DNA from 3 places in the Brucella pseudogrignonensis genome. Region 3 is predicted to be linked to each of the others. Evidence: predicted binding sites of a transcription regulator. Region 3 holds the regulator's gene; each other region holds the start of a gene.

Region 1 (4,171 bases), 530 kb from region 3:
GGTAATCATAAATGATGAGTTCCGTGCCACCATCGGGCAAAAGCGTTTCAAGCGAAAGCTGATCGCCAGACAGGCTCTGCGACAAAAGACGCGTGCCGGGTGTCAAATCGATTTGCGACTCGATCAGCTTCGGCGGTTCCGGTTTAATCGGCGTCGCCACCTGTCCCGGAATGTCTGAACGCGCAACTTCTGTCTCGGAAGTATCCGGTGCGCGATTGATCTTGTAGACAACGGCGACAAGCACAGCCATAAGACCAATCAACATAACACCGATGGAAACTGCAAGCAGCCGCACCATCTTACGACGGACTTTCTCCATCGCTGGATCAAGCGGGGGCTCCGGTTGTTGTTGGTCCGGGTAATAGCCCTGCTGATAGTCCTGATATCCAGAATCCTGATGATTCTGATATTTCGGATAGTGTGGATCCTGCATTAAATGACTCCGGTTCATGCTCCCGCGTGGGCGCGTGATAACGAAGGGAAGAGACAATTGAAAGAACTAATTGCCGACCTAGACGCTGCGGGTAAAAGATTAGACCAGTGGCTGGCCGCAGCATTGGGGCCGGAACTCTCCCGCAGTCGCGTCCAGTCCCTGATTGCTGATGGTCATGTGACCATCGATGATGTTCCCGCCAGTGGCGCGAAGCAAAAGCTGCGCGAAGGCATGAAGATTACCGTCGTGCTACCAGAGCCTGAACCTGCCGACCCACAAGGCGAGAACATCCCACTGGATATTCTCTATGAAGACGATGATCTCATCGTCATCAACAAGCCTGCTGGTCTGGTTGTCCATCCGGGCAACGGCAACTGGACCGGAACGCTGGTGAATGCTCTTATCTATCATTGTGGCGATAGCTTGTCAGGCATCGGCGGCGTGCGTCGTCCGGGCATTGTTCATCGTCTGGATAAAGACACCAGCGGCGTCATGGTTGTGGCCAAGAACGACCATTCCCATCGCCACTTGAGCGACCAGTTCGCCGATCATGGACGCACCGGCGATCTCGAACGCGCCTACAAAGCACTTGTTTGGGGTATGACCGAACGTCCACAAGGTTATATCGACGCCTATCTTGGCCGCTCGCACCGTGATCGCACCAAGCAAGCCGTTGTCAAAGAAGACCGCGAAGACGCACGCCACGCCATCACGCATTATTCGACCATCGAGAAATTCGCACCGCAAGAAGACGCCACATCACTTGCTTCACTGGTCGAATGCCGCCTTGAAACAGGTCGCACCCATCAGATTCGCGTTCACATGGCCCATATCGGTCATCCGCTTGTCGGGGACATGGATTATGGCGGCGCTTATAAGACCAAGGCCAACAAGCTGCCAGAGCCATTGAAAAATGCCGTGAACAGTTTTCAGCGTCAGGCGCTTCACGCCTGGCTTCTGGCATTCACGCATCCAACGACCGACGAAATCATGCGCTTTGAGGCCGATCTGCCTGAAGACATGGAGACGCTTCTGGAAAATTTCCGCAAGCACTCTACATAACGCTGTAAGTTCTCACAGTTTCAGAACGCCAGATTAAGTCTGTAAAGATTATGCCTTGAGGGCGAAAACGGGGTCTCAAAACAAGGCTTCACCCAAAATGGTTGTGGCCTCTCAGGAATGACAAGTGTTCACATTCTAGTGACACATTGTTTCATGAGGTTAGAGATCGTGTTTTCGCCAAAATCATGCCTATATATGTAAGTTCGCGAGGGAAGTGCAGGAGGCAGCCAGCGCGACAGGTTTGCCAGACGGGAACCTGAAACTATAAAGGAGGGTGCTTAATGGCCCGTACTAGTCTTCCAAGCATTACATCCGGTGACGGTGGCCTAACCCGTTATATGGAAGAAATCCGCCGTTTTCCAATGCTTCAGCCGCAGGAAGAATACATGCTGGCGAAGCGTTATCATGAACATAGCGATCCGAAAGCCGCACATAAGCTGGTGACCAGCCATCTCCGTCTCGTAGCAAAGATTGCCATGGGTTATCGCGGCTATGGCTTGCCAATTGGTGAAGTTATCTCCGAAGGCAATGTCGGCTTGATGCAGGCGGTCAAGCGCTTTGAACCAGAACGCGGCTTCCGCCTTGCCACATATGCAATGTGGTGGATCAAAGCTTCAATCCAGGAATATATCCTGCGCTCGTGGAGCCTTGTGAAGATGGGCACCACGGCCAATCAGAAACGCCTGTTCTTCAATCTCCGCAAGATGAAGAGCAAAATTCAGGCGCTTGATGATGGCGACCTCAACCCAGATCAGGTCAAACAGATCGCGACCAAGTTGAAGGTGAGCGAAGACGAAGTGGTTTCCATGAACCGCCGTCTGTCCGGTGATGCTTCGCTGAATGCGCCACTGCGTGCAGCCGAAGGTGAATCAGGCGAATGGCAGGACTGGCTTGTCGATGACAGCAGCAGTCAGGAACAGGTTCTGATTGAACAGGATGAGCTGGAAAGCCGCCGCTCGCTGCTCGAACAGGCAATGGATTCGCTCAATGAACGCGAACGCCGTATCTTCGAAGCGCGCCGCCTCTCGGAAGACCCGATGACACTGGAAGATCTTTCCGGTGAGTTTGGTATCAGCCGTGAACGTGTACGCCAGATTGAAGTCCGTGCCTTCGAAAAGGTACAGGCTGCAGTCAAGGCAGCAGCTTTCAAACAGCATAAGGCATTGACCCATGTCGAGGAAGCCAACGCATAATCCTGCTAATTTAGATTCCATTCTACTGCCGCGATTGGGGAACCATTTGCGGCAGTTTCGTTATGTGTCATCCAACTGATAAAAAACCGTCAAATATCTGTAATGCAATGTCTTTAGGCAACAGGTCGTATTTCACCGAAGCCTTAAAGGTCATGCTATGAAAAAGCTCCTGCTTGCTGCAACGCTCGCTCTTACTGCTGCCACTGCTGTATCTGCGTCTGAATATGTCTCTTATCTCGACTACCCGCAGAAAGAGCAGGACGGAAAAGAATTCTTCACTGCCATTGAAATTCCACAGGGCAGCTTCACCAAATACGAAATCAACGACAAGACCGGCCACATCATCGTGGATCGCTATCAGTCGATGCCGGTTGTCTACCCTGCCAATTACGGCTCGATCACCAGCACGCTCGCGGGCGATGGCGATCCGCTTGATGCGCTCGTTTATACCCGTGAGCCAATCGTGCCAGGTGCGATCATCAAGGTTCGCCCAATCGGCGTTTTGAAGATGATTGACGGTGGCGAGCAGGACGACAAGATCGTTGCTGTACCAACCTCAAAAATCGACCCGACCTATGACAACATCAAAGAACTTTCTGACCTGCCAAAGATTGAGCAGCAGCGCCTTGAAGCCTTCTTCCGCGTCTACAAGCAGCTTCCAGAAGGCCGTAAGACGGTCGAGCTGAATGGCTTTGATACTGCCGAAACTGCGGCTTCTGAAGTTGCAAAAGCCATCAAGGCGTTCTCTGAAAAGAAATAATCCGGCGTGATTGCCGGTAATAAAAAAGGCCGCGCGAAGCGGCCTTTTTATTTTATGATTAACCTGCACCCAACACGTCGTTAAACACCTTCTCGCCCGGAACACCCTTTTCAAGACTGATCAGAGCACGGCGACCATTGCGGTATGAGATCGGAATATCGATCCACTGCAAACGGCGCATCAGTGACAAATTGGTGTCCTGCGCTGTCGTCGCATCATTGAGCCAGATAATGAAGAAATTATCGGCAATCTTTGATGGCACAGCGATCAATGGATTACCCGCAGCCTGTTCCGTATCTTTGAACGTGATGCGCTGAACATTATCGACCGCGCCGCCCGGAAAATCATCTGGTAGAGTGAATACCATTTCAATCAAATGACTGGCAGGAATGGACTGATCCGTGTTCTTGCGAATGGTTAGTTTAAGCTCGGCTTTGGTGTCAGGCATCGTGATCGTGCCACGAATTGCCGGGGCAGCAGGTTCACCTTCGCCCGGGCTTTCCTGTATTTCCGACCAGACAACTGTTCCACGCTCAACCGAGCCAGTTTCCGTACCACCGCGCTCTTCATAAAGAAGCGCTTGCTGGCCAACGGCAACAGCTTGCTGGGCCTGTGGTTGGCTTTGCGTATTGGTCTGTTCCGCACCCGGCGTTGAAGCCGCCATTGACTTGCCTTCGCCAAGACCTGACTGACCGCCCGCTGGACCTTCGTCTTTCTCGCTGC
Region 2 (4,171 bases), 880 kb from region 3:
AGGATCAGATAAGTCGGCGTCTTACCATCCTTGCGAAGTCCGAAGTTCGGCGAGGCATCAATAGTAGCGGTCGGATAATCCGGCTTTGCCAATGCAAGCGCTGCTAATTCATCTGACGGCTTAATATCTGAACCACTCATGCGGCCTCCAGTTGCTTCACGACACTGGCCCAAGCACTGTTGATGGCAGCGAGGCGCGCATTTGCAATATTAATGAATTCGAGCGGAAGGCCTTCTGCAAAAAGCCTGTCTGGATGATGTTCCTTAACCAGCGCGCGATATTTTTTGCGCGCTTCTTCAAAAGAAACACCACGATCCAAACCAAGAATAGCGAAGGGATCGCCCTCGCCGCGACTGACATGCCGCAAAGCGATGCGGTCAAAGCCTTGTTCGTCATAACCAAAAATTTCGGCAACGTTCGAAAGAAACGCCATTTCCTTTTCATGCACATAGCCGTCAGCGGTCGCTATATGAAACAGTCCGTCGAGAATATCTTCGAGTAGATGACAATTCTCATCGCCTTCGCGACAAAGCCCCGCAAGCTGACGCGCATAGCTCTCGTAACCAGCGACGTCCTGCTGCGCGAGGTTATAAAGGCGCACCACATGCGCATGTTCTTCTTCGGGTACGGAGAAAATCCGCTGGAACGCGCGAAACTCATCCTGCGTCACGACACCATCAGCCTTAGCCATCTTGGCCGACAGTGCAATCATGGCGATGGAAAAAGCAACGCGTCTGCGCGTGTCTGCATCGCCTTCGAAAACTGTTCGCACAGCTTCAATCACGCTGGAAATAGCGCTGAGCGTTATAGAGGTGAAAAAATCACCGATTTGAACCCAGATCGACATGAATCGTTTCTATAGAATTCCGCAAAGGCTGGAAACAACAACTCGCGACAATCGACGAAAAAACAATAATTTAGCAATAAACAAAATAGTTATTGGGGCTGACGTTCTGAAAAAGAACGCTGCGCGGAACTCGCAGCGGCTTCACCGGCGGCCTGCGCCTGTTGCTCGGATTGTCCGACTGCTTTGGCTGCGGCTTCCGCGTTGCTGCGCGCACGCTCAATGGCTACAGCCTGTTGTTCGGGTGTCATAACACCGGAATTATCTTCCAGCGCCTTTATAAGATTAGGGCCTTCCTGCGCTTGCTGAACAGGTGCAGATGTCGATTGTTCCGACTGTGTCGGCGCGGCTGCCTGTTCCTCTGCACCTTTGCCACAGGCAGCAAGCGCAACAAGAACAATAGCAGAAATGAAAAACAAGAAATTACGGCTCATGACAAAAGACATAACCGAAGTCAGACGGCGTTTGAACACTGAAAACGCGCTCACCTCATCTTTGTTTTCAACAATCGCAGAATTTGTCACTCGTTCCGTTCCCTTCGAGGCAAATAGCGGCCCGAAAACGGACCGCTATCTGAATTCTGTGAATACCGTGGGCATTCACGTGACTATCACTGCAAGCTAGTTTGCAGGCGGAGTTCCGGTTGTACCTGGCGTTGAAGGCGTCGGTGTTGCTGGCTCAGGGGTAGCCGGAGTCGTTGTCGTGTTATTAGCCGGCGCTGCCGGTGCAGCTGGCGCTTCAGGCGCCGGCGCTGCCGGAGCGTTACTGGAATCTTTTGAATTGTCGCTACAAGCTGCAAGACTCAAAAACGATACGGCAGCAACTGAAGCAATCAAAAACTTCTTCACGGTGGCTCTCCTTACCCTAAGTTGAAGCGTTGCGGGGATATAGCCAACGCTCTCTGGTTTTTTGTGACTGACCCCTTAATGGCCAATCACCTTCATAAGACATTCGTCACACCACTCTTTTTGTCCCCGGCGCTATTTCCAAGCGATGTTTTGACGATGTCAACATCACAACACAAAACGGCACGCATACGAAAAGGTTCTCTCAAATAGTCTTACGCACCGTAACAAACCGCCATAATAACAAAGGACTAATCATAACTTTCTGCGTCACGCGCCTGTTACCCGATGATGTTTAACTCTGCCAAACACGTCTGGCTTCGCCAGTGATTTGGCACCGCAGGAACCGGGAACATGGCATGAAAACGCAGAGTACGAACGACACGATCCTCAAGCGTGCAGTCACTCAAAACAACGCGCTCTCAAAAGACGGTGCTTCGGAAAGACTGTTTGCCTGGCTGTTTAAAGGGCTGGTTTATCCGCAGATATGGGAAGACCCGGAAGTCGATATGGCAGCACTTTCCATAGAACCGGGGCATCGCATCGTGACTATCGCGTCAGGCGGCTGCAACGCACTTTCTTATCTGACGGCCGATCCGGCTTCGGTCGAAGCTGTCGATCTGAACAATGCGCATGTTGCTTTTAATCGGCTGAAGCTCGCCGCACTCAAACACTTGCCAGACTACGCAACATTCTACCGCTTCTATGGAAAAGCCGATGACAAGGCCAATCTTGCGGCCTATCAGCGCTTCATCCAACCTCATCTTGATAACGAAAGCCGAGCCTATTGGGAAAAGCGCAAATGGAGCGGCCGCCAGCGTATCTCGATTTTCTCCCGCGATCTCTACCGCCATGGCCTGCTAGGCGTGTTCATTGGCATGGGACACCGCGTTGCCCGTCTTTATGGCATTGATCCGCGCGACATTCTCAAAGCACGCACCATGGAAGAACAGCGCACGTTCTTTGATACTGCCCTAGCACCCTTGTTTGAAAAACGCATGGTGCGCTGGGCCACAGCGCGCAAATCATCACTGTTTGGCCTTGGCATTCCGCCACAGCAATATGATGCCTTGGCAACAGCCGGCAATGGCGATATGGCTTTCGTCCTTCGAGCGCGCCTCGAAAAACTCGCCTGCGCTTTCCCTCTAAGCGAAAACTATTTCGCATGGCAGGCGTTTGGACGCGGCTATAATAATAATGACGAGACCGGCCCTTTGCCGCCTTATCTCTCTCGCCTAAACTTCGACACTGTACGCACGCGCGGTGATCGCATGAGCGTGCGCAATGCCAATTATACGGAATTTCTCGCCAAGAAGCCTGCTTCGTCGGTGGATCGCTATATCTTGCTTGACGCGCAAGACTGGATGAACGACGCACAACTCAACGCACTCTGGAGCGAAATCACGCGCACGGCAGCACCCGGTGCCCGCGTTATCTTCCGCACAGCAGCCGAGCCAAGTTTGCTGCCGGGACGTGTAGATGTCTCAATACTCGACCATTGGAATTATTGTGCAGAACAATCTCGTGCTTTGCATAACCGCGACCGCTCTTCCATCTATGGCGGCTTTCACCTTTATGTTCTGAAAGACGCATAATATGAGCGCCCATCAAAAACAGAGCAGCGGCATAGACCACGCGAGCCTGATGGACCGCGTCTATCGCCACCAACGATACTTCTACGACGCGACGCGCAAATATTATCTTCTCGGTCGCGATACAATGATCGCAGGCCTCAACGTTCCTCAAGGCGGCAGCGTATTGGAAATAGGCTGCGGTACGGGACGTAATCTGGTAAAAACCGCGAAGACCTACCCCACCGCAAAACTCTACGGCATCGATATTTCAGCCGAGATGCTCGATACCGCTCAAGCAGCTGCAAAGAGAGCCGGAATTGCGGAACGCATAGAACTAGAACGTGCTGATGCAACACATTTCAATCCAGTCAAACTTTTCAATGTAGACAGTTTCGACCGTATCTTCATTTCCTATGCGGTTTCGATGATCCCGCAATGGCAATCGGCTATTGCTGAAAGCATCCAGCACTTAAAGCCCGGCGGAGAAATGCATATTGTCGATTTTGGCGATCAGCAACGCCTACCAAGCCTTTTCAAAAATGCCCTTTTCACATGGCTAAATTGGTTTCATGTGACTCCACGCGAAAACCTCTTTGCTGTGTCAGAGCAGCTTGCAAAAGAACAAGGCGCTCATTTGCAGAAAAAAGTCCTGCACCGCGGCTTTGCATGGATCGCTATTATCCGCAAAACGCCCTAAACCTGCGACACAATATATATCGAGCAAAGTTTTGCCCGCCGACTGATGACGTCAGCATCGGGATCGCGTAACCCTAATCAAGACTGATTCGCGACACCGGGACTATCGTATGAACGCTACCGCCAGCCGCTGCTTTCTTGCCCTCGGGGCGTTTCTTCTGTCCGCTTGTACGACAGTCGATTATGATTTCGCCGACGTTAAAAAATCCGGC
Region 3 (4,171 bases):
ACATCTGGCAAAGCTTTGGAATTCATCTTGCGGGTGAGAACGCCCGGCGCAAACTGGTTTTTCTGACCAACAACGCCGCAAATCGTATCAGGATAGCTGCCCGATGCGAGACGGTTCATCACAACTGTGCCGACGGCCATCAAGCCATCTGGACTCGACCGATTGGATTCGAAAAACATAGCACGCTCAAGGCATTCTCTGTCTCTGGCCGTGTATGTGAACGTCTTAACGCCATTGACCGTTTTGACATGGCTCGTTGCAACCGTCTTTTCGGTCTTGGCCTTGTTTGTACCGCCAGTCGTCGTGCAGCCCGTCACCAGAAAAGGTGCTACGATCAGACCAAGAATAACCGGCAGTTTCCATTTACGAGCGCGCATCAACGGCTCAATCTCTTAATTAGGCGCATCATTACGACCCTTAACTGATCCAGTCTGTTTTCACTTTTAGAGCGCCTTCAAGGCGCTGCAAAATCAGGCTGGCGTTCAAGCCAAATCGAACGAAAATTAAAATTCAAACGTTCTGCTAATCTTCTTAGAGTGCAAGGATTAAGAATTTTTCGGCAAAAACAAGGCAAAAAATCATATTTCAAATTGAAGCTGATATTGAAACCGAAAGACTCAAGAGCTCAAAACTGAAAACAATAATCAGCGCTAAGCCATTCTAAATTATTAACAAATCATTAACGCAACCATTCAAATCTTATAAGCTATTGATTACACGCGATTCAATTGCGGTGCAGCTTGCACCATAGAGCTGCCTTAATTCGTGGATGCTGTAAAATCCTGCTAAGTCATAGAAATCGGCGCTGAAAAAACCTCAACGTGCGCCTCTCACGCGCTTAACGTCCTGTGTGAGTCAAATCTTTGAAATGAACTGTAACATCGTGTGATACGGTCCATTATGGAACGAATTATCATCGACAACACGAATCGGAACGGATCATTTCCTAACAAAAATGGCCCGTTTCCTTTCAGGTAACGAGCCATACAAAATCTATTCGATAAACCTGAAGATCAGCCGAACGAATAGCCAGCGCCGCGCACCGTGCGGATCGGATCAAGCGTGCGGCCAATATTGATCGCTTTACGCAGACGTCCGACATGCACATCGACCGTGCGATCATCGACATAAATATCCGGACCCCAGACACCATCCAACAGCTGACTGCGCGAGAAAACGCGGCCCGGGGACATCATGAAATATTCTAGCAAGCGAAACTCTGTCGGCCCTAAGCGGATTTCTTTTTCCTTGCGATAAACGCGGTGCTGCTGACGATCGAGAACTAGCTCTCCGACTTTGAGCACATGCGACAAAACACTTGGATTGGCGCGGCGCAGCATGGCTTTAACACGCGCGAGCAATTCCGGGGTCGAGAACGGTTTGACCACATAATCATCGGCACCAACGCTCAAGCCGCGAACACGTTCGCTTTCTTCGCCGCGTGCAGTCAGCATGATCACCGGAAGACGCTCGGTTTCTGGCCACTGACGCAGACGTCGGCACAATTCGATGCCTGATACACCCGGCAACATCCAGTCGAGGATAAGAAGATCCGGCACGTTTTCGCGCAGCGCAATTTCGGCTTCGTCGCCGCGCAAGATCGTATCGACGTGGTAGCCCTCGGCTTCGAGATTATAGCGCAACAAAACGCTCAGCGCTTCTTCGTCTTCAACCACAGCAATCTTGGGTGCCTGTGACATGCAATGTTTCCTATTGAGTTAAGCGTGGCGACACATACAACTCCCCCGTTCAGCCGCGTGCCGCCGCGTTTTCTTACATATGCAAATGGCTCGCTGCATGCTTACAGCAAGCCATGTTTTCAGGATTTACGCGCCTCGTCCACGACAATACCGTGGCTCAGGTCTTCTTTCGGGCGTTCCGCAGGCATCTGCAGGCCGGTCACGATGTAATAGACCGTTTCTGCGATGTTGGTTGCGTGATCGCCAATACGCTCAATGTTCTTCGCGCAGAACAGAAGATGCGTGCAGGCCGAAATATTGCGCGGATCTTCCATCATATAAGTGAGCAGCTCGCGGAACAGCGAGGTGTACATCGCGTCAATTTCATCATCCCGATCACGAACAACATTGATCTGCTGGACGGAGCGCGTTGCATAGGCATCGAGCACATCTTTCAACTGTGTCAGAGCCAGCTCAGCAAGTGTTTCAAGCCCTCGATAAAGCTTGCCCGGCTGGCGCGATTCCGAAACAGCCGCAACGCGCTTGGCAATGTTCTTACCAAGATCTCCCACGCGCTCCAAATCAGCAGAGATGCGGATCGAGCCGATGATTTCTCGCAGATCAACAGCCATTGGCTGGCGCTTGGCAATGATCATGACGGCCTTATCGTCAATCTCGCGCTCGCTTGCATCAAGAATGAGATCGTCGGAAATAACGCGCTGTGCCAGTGCGTTATCGGCATTGACAATGGCTGCAACCGACTGTTCGACCATGCGTTCCGCATGACCGCCCATTTCGGCGATCTTGTGGGTCAGGAACTGGAGTTCTTCGTCGTATGCGCTAACAGTATGCTGGGACGCCATAATAGACCTCTCGATTAAAAATGCAGGAAGCGGAACCGCAATGGGCTCCGGCTTTTGCTGAAATAGTGTTTAGCCAAAACGACCAGTGATATAGTCCTGCGTGCGCTTCTCGGTCGGTGCCGTGAACATCACATCCGTATCGCCAACTTCCACCAGATTACCCAGATGGAACATCGCCGTGCGCTGTGAAACGCGTGCAGCCTGCTGCATCGAGTGGGTCACGATGACGATGGTGTAGTTCTGGCGCAACTCGTCGATCAGCTCTTCAACCTTTGCGGTTGCAATCGGATCGAGTGCCGAGCAAGGCTCGTCCATGAGGATCACTTCCGGGCTGACAGCAATCGCGCGTGCAATGCACAGACGCTGCTGCTGACCACCGGAAAGACCGGTTCCTGCATCGTGCAGACGATCCTTCACCTCTTCAAAAAGGCTGGCCTTCTTCAAGCTTGTGACAACGATTTCTTCGAGATCGGTCTTGTTACGTGCGAGACCATGAATGCGCGGGCCATAAGCCACGTTTTCAAAGATCGACTTCGGAAACGGATTTGGCTTCTGGAACACCATGCCAACACGGGCACGCAGTTCAACAACATCGATCTTTGGATCGTAGATGTCTTCGTTGTCCAGTGTGATATTGCCGGTGATGCGGCACCCTTCAATCGTATCATTCATGCGGTTCAACGAACGCAGGAAGGTCGACTTGCCACAACCAGAAGGGCCGATCAGCGCTGTGACCATCTTTTCCGGCACGTCGAGATCGACTTCAAACAGAGCCTGTTTTTCGCCATAGAACACACAGACCTTGTCGCCACGCATTTTAATCGAAGGGGCGTTGGTGTTCATTTTTTCTCCTACGGCTTTTTCGAGAGATCGTTCAGTCATGAGATTCATCATTTCTCTCCCGTTTACCAGCGGCGCTCAAAGCGGCGGCGCAGAATAATTGCTAAGATGTTCATGACCGCAAGGAACAGGAGCAGGACGATAATAGCGCCTGATGTCCGTTCCACAAAGGCACGTTCGGCTTCATTGGCCCACATGAAAATCTGCACTGGCAGAGCCGTAGCAGGGTCCATCGGGGTTGCAGGCATATTGGCAACGAAGGCCACCATACCAATCAGAAGCAGCGGTGCAGTTTCACCCAATGCCTGCGCAAGACCGATAATCGTTCCGGTCAGAATACCGGGAGCTGCGAGCGGCAACACATGATGAAACACCATCTGTGTTTTCGATGCACCAAGCCCCAGTGCTGCTGCCCGGATCGACGGTGGAACCGCGCGAAGAGCGGAACGTGTCGCGATGATGATGGTTGGAAGCGTCATCAGCGTCAGCACCAGGCCACCGACAAGCGAAGCTGAACGCGGCAGGTTGAAGAAGTTGATGAAGACAGCAAGGCCAAGCAAACCGAACACAATCGACGGAACAGCAGCAAGATTGTTGATGTTGACTTCGATAATATCCGTAAGGCGGTTCTTCTTGGCATATTCTTCAAGATAAATCGAAGCGGCTACACCGATAGGCAGGGCCAGAACCAGCACGATCATCATCATGTAGAAAGAACCGACCAGCGCAACACCAAGACCCGAGGTTTCAGGACGGCTGGAAGCACCATTGGTGAACAAGCCCCAGTTG

What was found. The regulator PhoB, encoded in region 3, activates phosphate uptake and scavenging genes when phosphate is short. The targets are predictions, from matches to a motif close to TGTCATNNANCTGTCAT.
Region 1: the regulator PhoB is predicted to act here: its motif matches at 2,754-2,770, upstream of RI570_RS04170 (inorganic diphosphatase).
Region 2: the regulator PhoB is predicted to act here: its motif matches at 1,958-1,974, upstream of RI570_RS02460 (DUF3419 family protein).

The regions. Positions count from the first base shown of each region.
Region 1 covers NZ_JAVLAT010000001.1:843,059-847,229, forward strand. The annotation lists gene RI570_RS04155 (hypothetical protein) at 1-433, opposite strand, end outside; gene RI570_RS04160 (RluA family pseudouridine synthase) at 437-1,495, shown strand; gene rpoH (RNA polymerase sigma factor RpoH) at 1,777-2,688, shown strand; gene RI570_RS04170 (inorganic diphosphatase) at 2,846-3,448, shown strand; gene RI570_RS04175 (transcriptional regulator) at 3,507-4,171, opposite strand, start outside.
Region 2 covers NZ_JAVLAT010000001.1:497,313-501,483, forward strand. The annotation lists gene RI570_RS02440 (N-acetylmuramoyl-L-alanine amidase) at 1-140, opposite strand, end outside; gene RI570_RS02445 (DnaJ family molecular chaperone) at 137-847, opposite strand; gene RI570_RS02450 (antifreeze protein) at 937-1,290, opposite strand; gene RI570_RS02455 (hypothetical protein) at 1,465-1,692, opposite strand; gene RI570_RS02460 (DUF3419 family protein) at 2,049-3,284, shown strand; gene RI570_RS02465 (class I SAM-dependent methyltransferase) at 3,286-3,960, shown strand; gene RI570_RS02470 (GH25 family lysozyme) at 4,070-4,171, shown strand, end outside.
Region 3 covers NZ_JAVLAT010000001.1:1,375,937-1,380,107, reverse strand. The annotation lists gene RI570_RS06715 (cell wall hydrolase) at 1-380, opposite strand, end outside; gene phoB (phosphate regulon transcriptional regulator PhoB) at 1,014-1,700, opposite strand; gene phoU (phosphate signaling complex protein PhoU) at 1,820-2,542, opposite strand; gene pstB (phosphate ABC transporter ATP-binding protein PstB) at 2,612-3,385, opposite strand; gene pstA (phosphate ABC transporter permease PstA) at 3,448-4,171, opposite strand, start outside.